2 linked regions of the Myxosarcina sp. GI1 genome follow. The protein of the gene in region 1 interacts with the protein of each later gene in a pairwise test. Links are inferred from orthologs where the notes say so. Each region holds a gene or a part of one and is shown in the gene's direction. Other genes may lie near its edges.

Region 1 (7,722 bases):
AGCAGATTTTATCGAGTGTAATGGAGATAATAAGCCTGCGGCGATCGCTACTCTGATTATAGTAGACCGAATTACCCGATTTTTAGTTGTTTGCCGCACTATTGCAATGCCTCCCTCGCTTCAATTTTCCTACGATATACCAAACAGAGTTTGTTGCTCTTTTTTTTAAAACTTATATCAATTTAACCTACATAAATTTTATTTTGATGTCGAGAGTAATTCTATCGATTGAAGTTCAACAATGAATAGCGACCATTGAGCGACCATCGATCAATAATAAATGCTTGATGATAACTGCTTTAGCAAAAAAAAGTCCCTCTCAAAATAATTTCTGAGAGAGAAACTACTAATAATTAAATGAAAAAACTAAACGCCTCGTTTGAGAGATATCTCTACCTGTTTGAATTCTTGGTTGAGTCTTTTCTTAAGTTTATCGGGTAAAGGACGATTGCCATAGGAACTATAGTAACCAGCAACTGCATTTAAAGCTGTTTGCATGGTGGTAAAAGAACGCAGACCAGAAGTTTTGGAATTGCGTCTATATCTAGAAGCATAATCGCTGATTTTTCGGCGTGCGTCGAGAACGACAGCATCTTTATCTGGAGAATTGTCTGGCAGATCGATCGCCCTTCTCAAGCTGTCCATAACTGCTACAGTATCTTGACTGAAATTACCCGATAATCCCGAAGGATTGGAAGTACAGCCCATTAAACCAATTACTGCTACTAGCATCAGAGCTAGTAGACGCGACAAAAATTTTTTAGAAAACATAAATTTATTTAGTCTCAATCCCAGGTTCAACTTATCCTATCAAGAAATCGGTACCTACCAATACCTCTTATAGATAGAACTAAGCTATAAATCAACCAAAACGACCGCTAACGTATTCTTTAGTTGCTTCTTCTTTGGGATTTTGGAAAATTTCTTCGGTCGGAGCGAATTCACCTAAATAACCCTGACGATTGCCGCTTTCGGTAGCCGTAACGTTAAAGAAACCAGTGTAGTCTGCCACCCTCGATGCCTGCTGCATATTATGAGTGACAATTACGATTGTATAGTTTTCTTTTAGTTGGTGAATTAATTCTTCAACTTTGAGTGTAGAAATGGGATCTAATGCCGAGCAAGGTTCGTCCATTAATACAACATCTGGCTGTAACGCTACGGCTCTGGCAATACATAAGCGTTGCTGCTGTCCGCCACTAAGTGCCAAACCGCTTTGTCTGAGTTTATCTTTAACCTCATCCCATAGTGCTGCCTGTCGGAGCGATCGCTCTACTAGCTCATCCATATCTCCCTTGTAGCCATTGATTCTGGCTCCAAAAGCAATATTTTCGTAGATTGATTTGGGAAAAGGATTGGGACGTTGAAACACCATGCCAATTTTACGTCTGACCTGCACTGGGTCGATGTCTTTTGCGTAGAGGTTTTGACCGTGATAGGTAATCAAACCTTCCAAACGAAAAATAGGTATTAAATCATTGAGGCGATTGTAGCAGCGAATGAGGGTACTTTTGCCACAGCCCGAAGGTCCGATAAAAGCGGTAACTTTATTTTTAGGAATATCTAAATAAATACCTTTTACAGCTAAAAAATCACCATAATAAACATTAACGTTTTCAGCTTTTAAAACCGTCTCTGTTTGAGTAACAGTTGCGCGATCGTACATAATTTTTCTTGCTCTTAATACATATAAATTTTAATAAACAGTTTGCAGACAAGATGCAGACTTAATTTATCATATTTTTCAGTCAAACTTTGCCTCTTTTTGCCAACCAAACTGTTCTATGTTGGCAACTTTTTAAATTTAAATAAATTTAAAGTCGATTTTATTCAATGCTAGCTGATGCGGGTTATGACTGAATTAACTTTCAATTAAACAATATGTTAACCTTTATTTAACCTAATCTTAAACTAAGGCGACGTTGAAATTAATTGAAGCGAAATACGTAGCAGGTATTAAACCTGTTTTATACCATATTAAACTAAAAAAGGCTTTCAAAATTTCGTTTCCCAAAGCTAACAAACGTTGCCTTTTAAAAGCTCGAAAATTACTATAAACAAATTTCTTATTGACATTATGGGTTTGTCTAAATTTAATCTAGCTATAGTACTTACCTATACAGGAGCGATTTACTCTTCAGCAGCATTTGCTTTACCTACACCATCTCAGTCAGTAGCAGAAGTAGTGTCTCATTTAGAGGGTGTTATGGATACTTCGGCTCAAGCTGCTGCTAATTCTGATAAAGCCAACGTACGCATGACCACCTGTAGAGTGGAAGTTGCTGACGCAAATAATTCTAGTTCGGTATATCTCTATCAAGAACAAGCTTTGAACGAAAGTTTGGATGCTCCCTATCGCCAAAGATTTTTAGAGATTTATCCAGGCAAACGCCAGGATATAGTGGTTTCCCGTTCTTATAAACCCGAATCTACCGAAGTTTGGAACGGATTTTGCGATCGCCCCCAAGCTCAAAGAATTGTAGATAGCGATCGCTTGGGTCAACCCTTGTGTAGCGTATTTCTTAAAAAGCTAGTTAGTGTATATGAAGGTAAAACTAAACCAGGAGGTTGTCCGACTAATTTTCGGGGAGCAAATTATATTACCAATACTATAATTTTACACGATCGCGGCATGGATACTTGGGATCGGGGTTTCGATAAGGCTGGCGATCGGGTTTGGGGTGCCGACGAAACTGGTTATCAATATCGTTGGTCTAATAAAGAGAAATAATTACACATAGATATGATAGAAAATTTGCCACCAGCCAACATTGAAGCCGAAGAAGAAATTTTAGGTGGTATTTTACTAGATCCCGAAGCCATGACTAGAGTGGCCGAACTATTAGTCAAAGATGCTTTTTACGTAAAAGCACATCGAGAAATCTACCAAGCTGCTTTAACCTTGCATGGTCAAGGTAAACCTACAGACTTAATGGCGGTTACTAGTTACTTGAGCGATCGCAATTTGTTAGACAAAGTTGGCGGTACTACCAAACTAGCGACGCTACTCAACCGTACCGTTTCGGCTGTGAATATAGATCGCTATGCCAACCTGATTATGGATAAATATATCCGTCGTCAGTTGATAACTTCGGGTCATGAAATTGTCGATCTCGGTTACGATAACGCCACCGAATTAGAAGTAGTTCTCGACGAATCCGAACAAAAAATCTTTCGCCTCACTCAAGAACGCCCGCAGCAAGGGTTAGTGCCAATATCCGAAACTTTGGTGACTACCTTTAATACGATTGAAGACTTGCATCAGGAAACCGCCTTACCAGGTATTCCTTCAGGCTTCTACGATTTAGATTCTATGACCAGCGGTTTTAGCCGTTCTGACTTAATTATCGTCGCTGGAAGACCGTCAATGGGTAAAACGGCATTTTCTCTTTGTATAGCTTCGAGTATCGCTAAAAATCATCAACTACCAGTGGCAATCTTTAGTTTAGAGATGTCAAGAGAGCAATTGACTCAAAGACTCTTATCTAGTGAAGCTAAAATTGCCAGCAATCGGCTGCGATCGGGTAGAATCGCCCAGAATGAGTTTGAACCGCTGGTTAACGCCGTTAGTAACCTTTCCGAACTGCCAATTTTTATCGACGATACGGCAAATCTTTCGGTGATGCAGATGCGATCGCAAGTACGCCGCCTACAGGCACAGCAGAAAGAACCATTAGGGTTGGTGTTACTCGACTACCTACAGCTAATGGAAGGTGGCGGCGATAACCGCGTTCAGGAATTATCCAAAATGACTAGAAGTCTTAAAGGCTTGGCTAGAGAACTCAATGTGCCGATTATTGCCCTATCTCAATTGAGTCGGGGAGTAGAACAAAGAACCAACAAACGTCCCATGCTATCGGATCTAAGAGAAAGCGGTTCCATCGAGCAGGACGCAGATTTGGTAATTATGCTCTATCGCGATGAATACTACAATCCCGATAGCCCAGAACGCGGTATTGCTGAAGCTAGTATAGTCAAACATCGTAATGGTCCTGTAGGTACGGTCAAGCTAATTTTTAATGCCGAATTGACTAAGTTTGAAAGTATGGCTAGACCTGGTGGCTATTGATGCTAAGAGAGTGTCTGCCACAACCAACGAATTACCAAGACGGTAAAGGTAGCAAATCCAACGACAATAATTACCAGTAGCAGAATCAACCCAGTTAAAAATAACCAATCGCTCTTACGATTATCACCATCGTACTGTATGTGTTTTTCTAACAAAGTCATGTTTCTGACGTTAGCTTTCCAACCAACATCAAAAATGTCGCCGATAACTGGCACCGTACCCAATACCGAGTCAAAGAGAATATTACCTACCATCTGCCAAATGACTTGTCGCGGTATTCCCATTCGTGCGGCTTCGACAATAATATATGCCCCCAAAGCACCAGTTACGGTATCGCCACCGCCAGGAAGCAACCCCAAAATCGGATCTAATCCGATACGATAGCCAATTCCAGGTATGGCGATCGCATTATCGAGTAAGTTAGAAAGACGACGGAGACGATTAATTTTAGTGGTATGAGGTTGAGGAGTTGGCATAAAGCTGTAATTCTCTTAAGGAAATAAACAGAACCGCGAGCCTTATTATACTTTGAGGTAAGATCGCCTTTAAATTTTAGCTGTTAGTAAAGCGATCGCCTACAGCAATCGTTCTCAGAAATAGTTACAATCTAGAATGGTGTTCGGCAATATACGAACTCCTGATAGGTTGCAAAGATAGAGGAAAAGATTATGGCTAATAGCCGTCGCGTGTCTCGCGTAGCTTCACTGATTAAGCGAGAAGTCGGTCAGATGTTGATTAACGGAATCAAAGACGATCGCGTTGGTTCTGGACTGGTCAGCATTACCGATGTCGATGTTTCTGGAGATTTGCAACACGTTAAAATCTTTGTCAGTATCTATGGTACTGAAGAAGCTAAAGCCGAGACGATGGAAGGGCTAAAGTCTTCTGTTGGCTATGTTCGTCGAGAGTTGGGACACAGAATGCGGTTGCGACGTACTCCAGAAATTGCCTTTTATGAAGATCGCTCTTTAGAAAGGGGCGATCGCATGTTAAATTTACTCGACGAAATAAAACAGGATCGCAAACAAAAAACTCATACGGCACAATTAGATGAAGATGTCAGTTAAATATTAGTGTCTACAACTTCATATAGTCCCACTTTATCTTTAAAACAACAAATCGGACAAATGATTATTGTCCGCGCTTCTGGCTATCTATTCGACCATCAAATTAGATATCCTGCCTGGGAAGCTAGCAACACTAAGTTACAAACATGGCTGGAAGAATTAAACTTAGGCGGAGTAATTTTATTAGGGGGTAGCAGTGTCGAACTACAGGCGCGATCGCGTCAACTGCAAGCCTGGGCAAAGACTTCTTTATTTATCGCAGCCGATATTGAAGAAGGAGTAGGGCAGCGTTTTAGCGGTGCGACATGGTTTCCGCCACCGATGGCGTTAGGGGCAATTGCGGCTAAAAACCTCAGCTTGGCAGAGAAATATGCAACAGAAATTGGTGCTATTACTGCCAGAGAAGCCTTAGCAGTAGGCATTAACTGGCTATTAGCACCTGTAGTAGATGTCAACAATAATCCTGATAACCCTGTAATAAATATTCGTGCTTTTGGCGATAATCCTGTTATTGTCAGTAAATTAGCAGCGGCTTTTATTAAAGGTGCCAATTCCCAACCAATTTTAACTACCGCCAAACATTTCCCAGGACATGGAGATACTGCCGTCGATTCTCATTTGGCTTTACCCTCGTTACCTCATTCAGATTCGCGTCTGGCAGCAGTGGAACTACCGCCGTTTGAAACGGCGATCGCTGCTGGCGTAGACAGCGTGATGACGGCGCATCTATCTATTCCTGTTTGGGATGAAAGATACCCTGCAACTTTGTCTTCGGCAATTGTAAACGATCGCCTGAGAAAGCGGCTAGGTTTTGATGGTTTGGTAGTTACCGATGCTTTGATTATGGGTGGTATAACTAAATTTGCCTCTCCAGAAGAAATTGCGATAAGGGCAATCGAAGCTGGTAGCGATATTTTATTAATGCCCGACGATCCCGAAGTGGCAATCGCTGCTATTTACAATGCCGTAATGTCTGGGCGCATCAGCCGACAAAGAATTGAAGAGTCTCTCGCCCGCATCGCAAAAGCGAAAGCTAAAGTAATTAGTAATAGTGAGGCAGAATTATCCCTGTTATCTACTAAGAAAGCAAAAGTTTTGGTTAAAGCAGTTTTACAAGACTCGTTGCGATCGGGAGGCAAGTTACCACTGCGATCGCAGCCAGATATCGAGCAACGCTCAATCGCAACAGCCCTTCAAAGAAGGGCACGCCCCCTAGCGGGGGCGGGGAAGCAGAGCTTCCCGTCTGGAGGGAACCTCCAGCGACCGATTGAGTCGCGCAATTTAATTGTGGTAGACGATGTACTTAACTGTGCTTTTTTAGATATTCATACTCCAGCAATAACTATTCCCCAACAGTTTAATTACCACAGACAGATCGTAGATTACAATACCATTGGCGCGATCGCTACCGCTCCCAGACCGACGCTACTACAAATATTTATTCGGGGCAATCCTTTTCGCGGTACTTCTGGGCTAACTACTCAAACTAAAAGTATTTATCGGCAACTTGTATCTAAAGAATTGGTAACGGGTTTAATTATTTATGGCAGCCCCTATGTTTTAGACTGGTTTATTAGCTTTATGTCTCAAGATTTGCCCTGGGTATTTTGTTACGGACAAATGTCAATAGCGCAGGCGATCGCGCTAAAAACTTTATTTAACCTTCCTTCAGATGAAAAGTACACTATTACTAAAACTGAAATAGATTTTGGATTTTAGAGATAGTTCGGTTATAGATGAAGATTTTTGAGTAATTAGAAGTTTTGTACGTTTCGATACAGCAAAAAATTAATTACCCCTTCCATATTCTGCTATATGGTTTATAGTTATATGTATAGTTATAAATTTATTTTACAGATATATGACAACTGCAACTGTTTCACCTGCTCCTAAAATAGGCTATTCCTTAGATAGCATCAAAGACGAAGCTCGCCAGCTAATTGAGAAAGGCGTTATTAGTCGCCAACAGCCAATTTACGTACTTTGTAAGTTTATCCCCGCTCGTGAATGGGTCGGAGTTGAATGCGAATTGGAAAGATGTGATTATTTACTCCGCGATCCTATTGGCGATTTGGTTGCTTATCAAACTTGGGAAAATGATTGAGTTGAAACCTTTTCATTAAGTTTTTTTAATAGTTTTATAAAACCAAAAAATTTTTTTTAGCAGCAAAAACCTAGTAAACTAGGTTTTTTTTATATTATATTTATTTTTTTCATCTATCAAAAGAAATAATCTAAATTAGCGATAGATTATCAATATCGCTCGCTCGATACTTTTAAAAAAGTAAAATTAAAAGATTAAGTTTGCTTTAAAAACTTAATCTTTTTTGACAAATAAGTAATCAAATATACAAAATAACAGAGTATTATTAAATGACATAGATAAATTGATTTCGCACTGCAAAATATTCTTTATTCGTTTTAGTGGGTAACTTTTTATGAGTACCAATGCCGCTTTAGCCCCAAACTCCCTTCAATATTCTATAGAAACTCTTCGAGAAGAAGTACGTCATCTAGTAGAACGAGGAGTTATTCGACGCACTCAACCCCTATATGTTTTGTGTGAGTATTTACCCGCTAGGGAAT
Region 2 (3,897 bases), on another replicon or contig:
CCCGATAATATTTAGATACTCTGATTCACTATACAAATCCGCCTCGCTTTCGAGTCGATCTAAAAAAATCATACCGTCAAGATGATCGAGTTCGTGCTGAAAAATACGTGCGACAAAGTCAGTTAGAATTTTACGTTCTAACTTTCCTTCTCTGGTAACGTATTCAACTTCGATTTCGCGATATCTAGGTACCAAACCCCGCAGGTTGGGAACGCTCAAACATCCTTCCCAATCTTTGACTATTTCGTTACTATGACTAATTATTCTGGGGTTTAACATTGCCGTTGGCGGCATTGTTGGTGCATGAGGATAGCGTTGATTGGGATGAGAAGCCACGATAAACAATCGATAAGATTGCGATACTTGGGGCGCAGCAATTCCCACTCCTTTTGCCGCAGTTGCAGTAGCAATTAATGAATCGATGAGTTTGATTAAATTTTCATTAGTATCGATAATTTTTTCTACAGGTAAAGCTTTACGTTTTAATATAGGATTGCCAACTAAAGCAATTTTTAGTAATTCAGCCATATTTGTATTTGTGTCTGTTTGAGCGATCGCCGAATTCAAATGTACGCTAAAAGACAGTCGTTAATATAATACAATCTAGTTTTAGATCGTAACTGTTCTTCAAACAATACAGTTTGTGCGAGCCAGCGAGCGAGCATTAAGTCCTAATAATTAATAATTTTACAGTGGCAATTTCTTCTAAAGAACTGTGGCATCGTGTTTTAATCCGTCTTCAGCAACAGCTAAGTCGTCCGACGTTTGAGACTTGGATTGAAACTGCTACCGTTGACGAGCTAAAAGATGATTGCTTAACGATCGAAACTCCTAATGCTTTTATCATGAATCACTTACAAAAGCATTATGCCAAAATTATTAGCGACGCGGTCAGAGAAATACTAGGCAAGCCCGTACAAATTAAGTTAATTGTTACTCAAGGAGAGAATAAAGCTTTTATGGGCGGAACCGAACTTATAGATACAAACGATCGCCGCCAGGCAAATTTTATCGCTCGGACTTTAAAGCCTGCCAAGCTCAATCCTAAATACACCTTTTATCGATTTGTAGTAGGACCGACCAACCGTATGGTTCATGCTGCTTCTCTAGCAGTAGCCGAGTCTCCTGGTAGAGATTTTAATCCTCTGTTTCTCTGTGGCGGAGTTGGTTTGGGCAAAACTCATTTGATGCAGGCGATCGGACATTATCATTTAGAGATTAATGCTGCTGCCCGAGTTTTTTATGTTTCTACAGAACAATTTACCAACGATCTAATTACTGCTATTCGCGAAGATCGCCTGCAAAGTTTTCGCGAACACTACCGCACAGCAGATATTTTGTTGGTAGATGACATTCAGTTTATTGAAGGGAAAGAATACACTCAAGAAGAATTTTTTCATACCTTTAACACCCTTCACCAAGCAGGAAAACAAGTAGTTTTAGCAAGCGATCGCCCTCCCAACCAAATTCCCAAACTACAGGAACGTTTGAGTTCGCGTTTTTCTATGGGTTTAATTGCTGACGTACAGGTTCCCGACTTAGAAACCCGTATGGCGATTTTACAAAAAAAAGCCGAATACGAAAATGTCCGCTTGCCCAAAGAAGCGATCGAATATATTGCTTCTAGATATACTTCTAATATTCGCGAGTTAGAAGGAGCATTAAATCGAGCGATCGCCTATATTTCCATTTCAGGGTTGTCGATGACGGCAGAAAACATCGCCTCAGTTTTAAATCCGCAAATTGAATCGGTTAATACTTCTCCAGAAATAATTATTAGTGTCGTTTCAGAAGTTTTAAAAGTATCTATAGAAGAGCTTAAGGGAAATTCGCGCAAAAGAGAAATTAGCAACGCCAGACAGATTGCCATGTATCTTATGCGTCAGTTAACCGATCTGAGCTTACCTCGTATTGGTGAAGAATTTGGCGGCAAAGATCATACTACGGTTATGTATAGCTGCGACAAAATTGCCAAACAAATTACTCAAGATCGACAAATCAACCAAACGGTTTCTTTATTGAGCGATCGCATCAGCTTTGTTAGCCGACAGACAAAGCAGTAAGAAATTACGGCAAAAATATAGCAAAAGTCAAAAGTTAAAAATTAAAAGCGGCGAGAAGCGCGTCGAGGTTTCCTCGACAAGCGGAGGCTCGCCAAGAAGTTAAAACCAAAATGCTTAACTCATAAAGCTTTTAGTAGTTCGAGTTGTCCTAATTCTTCTGTCCACTACTGTAAAATACCAATCTGCTATTAATAATCTTTGGAACTTGGTTATGATGGCATTCTTGGGATTCAATCTACAACCTTTGTTTAGTACATACAAACTCATATAATTGTGAAATCAAATATTTAAAATCTTAATAGACATGAAAATTATTTGCAGTCAAAGCGATCTTAAAAATAATCTGTCTCTTGTCAGTCGTATCGTTCCTTCGCGTCCCGAACCCACAGTATTAGGTAATGTATTAATTGAAGCCCAAACAGCTACCCAAAAAGTAAGCATTACGGCTTATGACGGTAATATGGGAATTCAAACGAGTTTTAATGCCGAGGTAGTAGAAGCAGGTAGTATTACCTTACCAGCTAAACTAATCAATGAAATAGTTACGCGACTGCCAGAAATGGAAATTACCCTCGATACTACTGAAGATGAGGAAAACTTGCTGGCTACCTTGAGTTCGACATCGGGTAAATTCGAGCTATCGGGTATAGATGCGGCAGAATTTCCCGAACTGCCAGTAATAGAGAATGCAGAAAAAATATTATTACCTGTAGCTGCTTTGAGTCGAGGTTTGGCAGGATGTTTATTTGCTGCCAGTACGGAATTATCAAAACAGGTACTGACAGGAGTTCACGTTAAATCACAAGAGTCCGAACCAAATTTGGGTACTTTAGAATTTGCAGCAACAGATAGTCATCGCCTCTCAGTAGTAGAAGCCGATCTAAAAACCGAAACAGAAGAAGACATCGATTTAGATCTAGAATTACCAGAATTTGCCGTGACTATTCCCGCCAAAGCCTTACGGGAACTAGAGAGAATGTTTGGTGATGCCGAAGCTACAGACATGGTAAAAATCAATTTTGATGACACGCAGATGAGCTTCAAATTGGGCGATCGCCTGCTCAACAGTTCGAGGATTACGGGTGATTATCCCGCTTACTGGCAGTTAATACCCAAAAACTTTAGCCGCGAAGCGATCGTGGAACGAAAACGGCTGATAAGTAGTCTAGAATTGGTGGCAGTATTGGCACAAAAAAATAATATTGTTAAATTTAGTTTAGACAGCGATCGCGGCGAACTAGTAGTTTCTGCCGATGCTAGAGATATTGGCAGTGCCAAACAGACAATGAGTGCAGAAATTATTGGAGACAATATTGACATTGCTTTTAATATCAAGTATCTAATGGATGGTTTAAAGGCACTTTCCGCCACAGAAATCAAGATGCAGTTAAATGAATGGAATCAACCCGTTATTTTCACTCCTTTGAGTGGTTCGAGAATGACTTATTTAGTAATGCCCGTTCAAATAAGAAACTAAGTTAGATTCAATTATCTTTTTATTACTGGTATGTCTTACGAATCGGAACTACAAGAACGTACTAATATTTTTCAACCGATGCCATTAGCTCTGCTAGCCTCGGTTGTTTTGCATCTGTTAGTGTACAAATTTGGCTTGCCAAACTTTAGCTTGAGCGAAAATCCAACCAAACGAGAAGTTTCAATCGTTGAATTAACTCCAGAACAACAGGCACGCCTCCCCCAACTGTATTCCGAACCGAATATTCCAGACATACCACAATTAGAAAATCCTCTTACTGAAAATACTCCCGCTCCTCCCTTTGCCCTGCCCCCCTCTCTGACTCCTGGTATTGGAGATTTTCCCAACCTGCCTCCC

What was found.
Region 2: the proteins of dnaB (region 1) and dnaA interact in binary tests that used the Escherichia coli proteins (3 or more experiments, as listed by UniProt). The link is inferred for Myxosarcina sp. GI1 from one-to-one orthologs.

The regions. Positions count from the first base shown.
Region 1 is NZ_JRFE01000013.1:20,227-27,948, forward strand. What follows is about bases 2,061-4,906. They hold dnaB (replicative DNA helicase), read left to right. Parts: upstream 2,061-2,743; coding sequence 2,744-4,069; downstream 4,070-4,906. Other genes in these bases: KV40_RS06630 (chromophore lyase CpcT/CpeT), read left to right, coding at 2,078-2,731; KV40_RS06640 (DUF4112 domain-containing protein), read right to left, coding at 4,072-4,545; rbfA (30S ribosome-binding factor RbfA), read left to right, coding at 4,738-4,906. In the rest of the region: KV40_RS06615 (family 10 glycosylhydrolase), read right to left, coding at 1-99; photosystem II protein Psb27, read right to left, coding at 367-771; phosphate ABC transporter ATP-binding protein PstB, read right to left, coding at 863-1,666; more of rbfA, read left to right, coding at 4,907-5,136; KV40_RS06650 (glycoside hydrolase family 3 N-terminal domain-containing protein), read left to right, coding at 5,143-6,855; KV40_RS06655 (DUF4327 family protein), read left to right, coding at 6,998-7,240; KV40_RS06660 (DUF4327 family protein), read left to right, coding at 7,575-7,722. UniProt on the Escherichia coli protein: The main replicative DNA helicase, it participates in initiation and elongation during chromosome replication. Travels ahead of the DNA replisome, separating dsDNA into templates for DNA synthesis.
Region 2 is NZ_JRFE01000016.1:33,708-37,604, forward strand. What follows is about bases 12-2,877. They hold dnaA (chromosomal replication initiator protein DnaA), read left to right. Parts: upstream 12-692; coding sequence 693-2,063; downstream 2,064-2,877. Other genes in these bases: def (peptide deformylase), read right to left, coding at 12-528; dnaN (DNA polymerase III subunit beta), read left to right, coding at 2,368-2,877. In the rest of the region: more of def, read right to left, coding at 1-11; more of dnaN, read left to right, coding at 2,878-3,540. UniProt on the Escherichia coli protein: Plays an essential in the initiation and regulation of chromosomal replication. Binds in an ATP-dependent fashion to the origin of replication (oriC) to initiate formation of the DNA replication initiation complex once per cell cycle.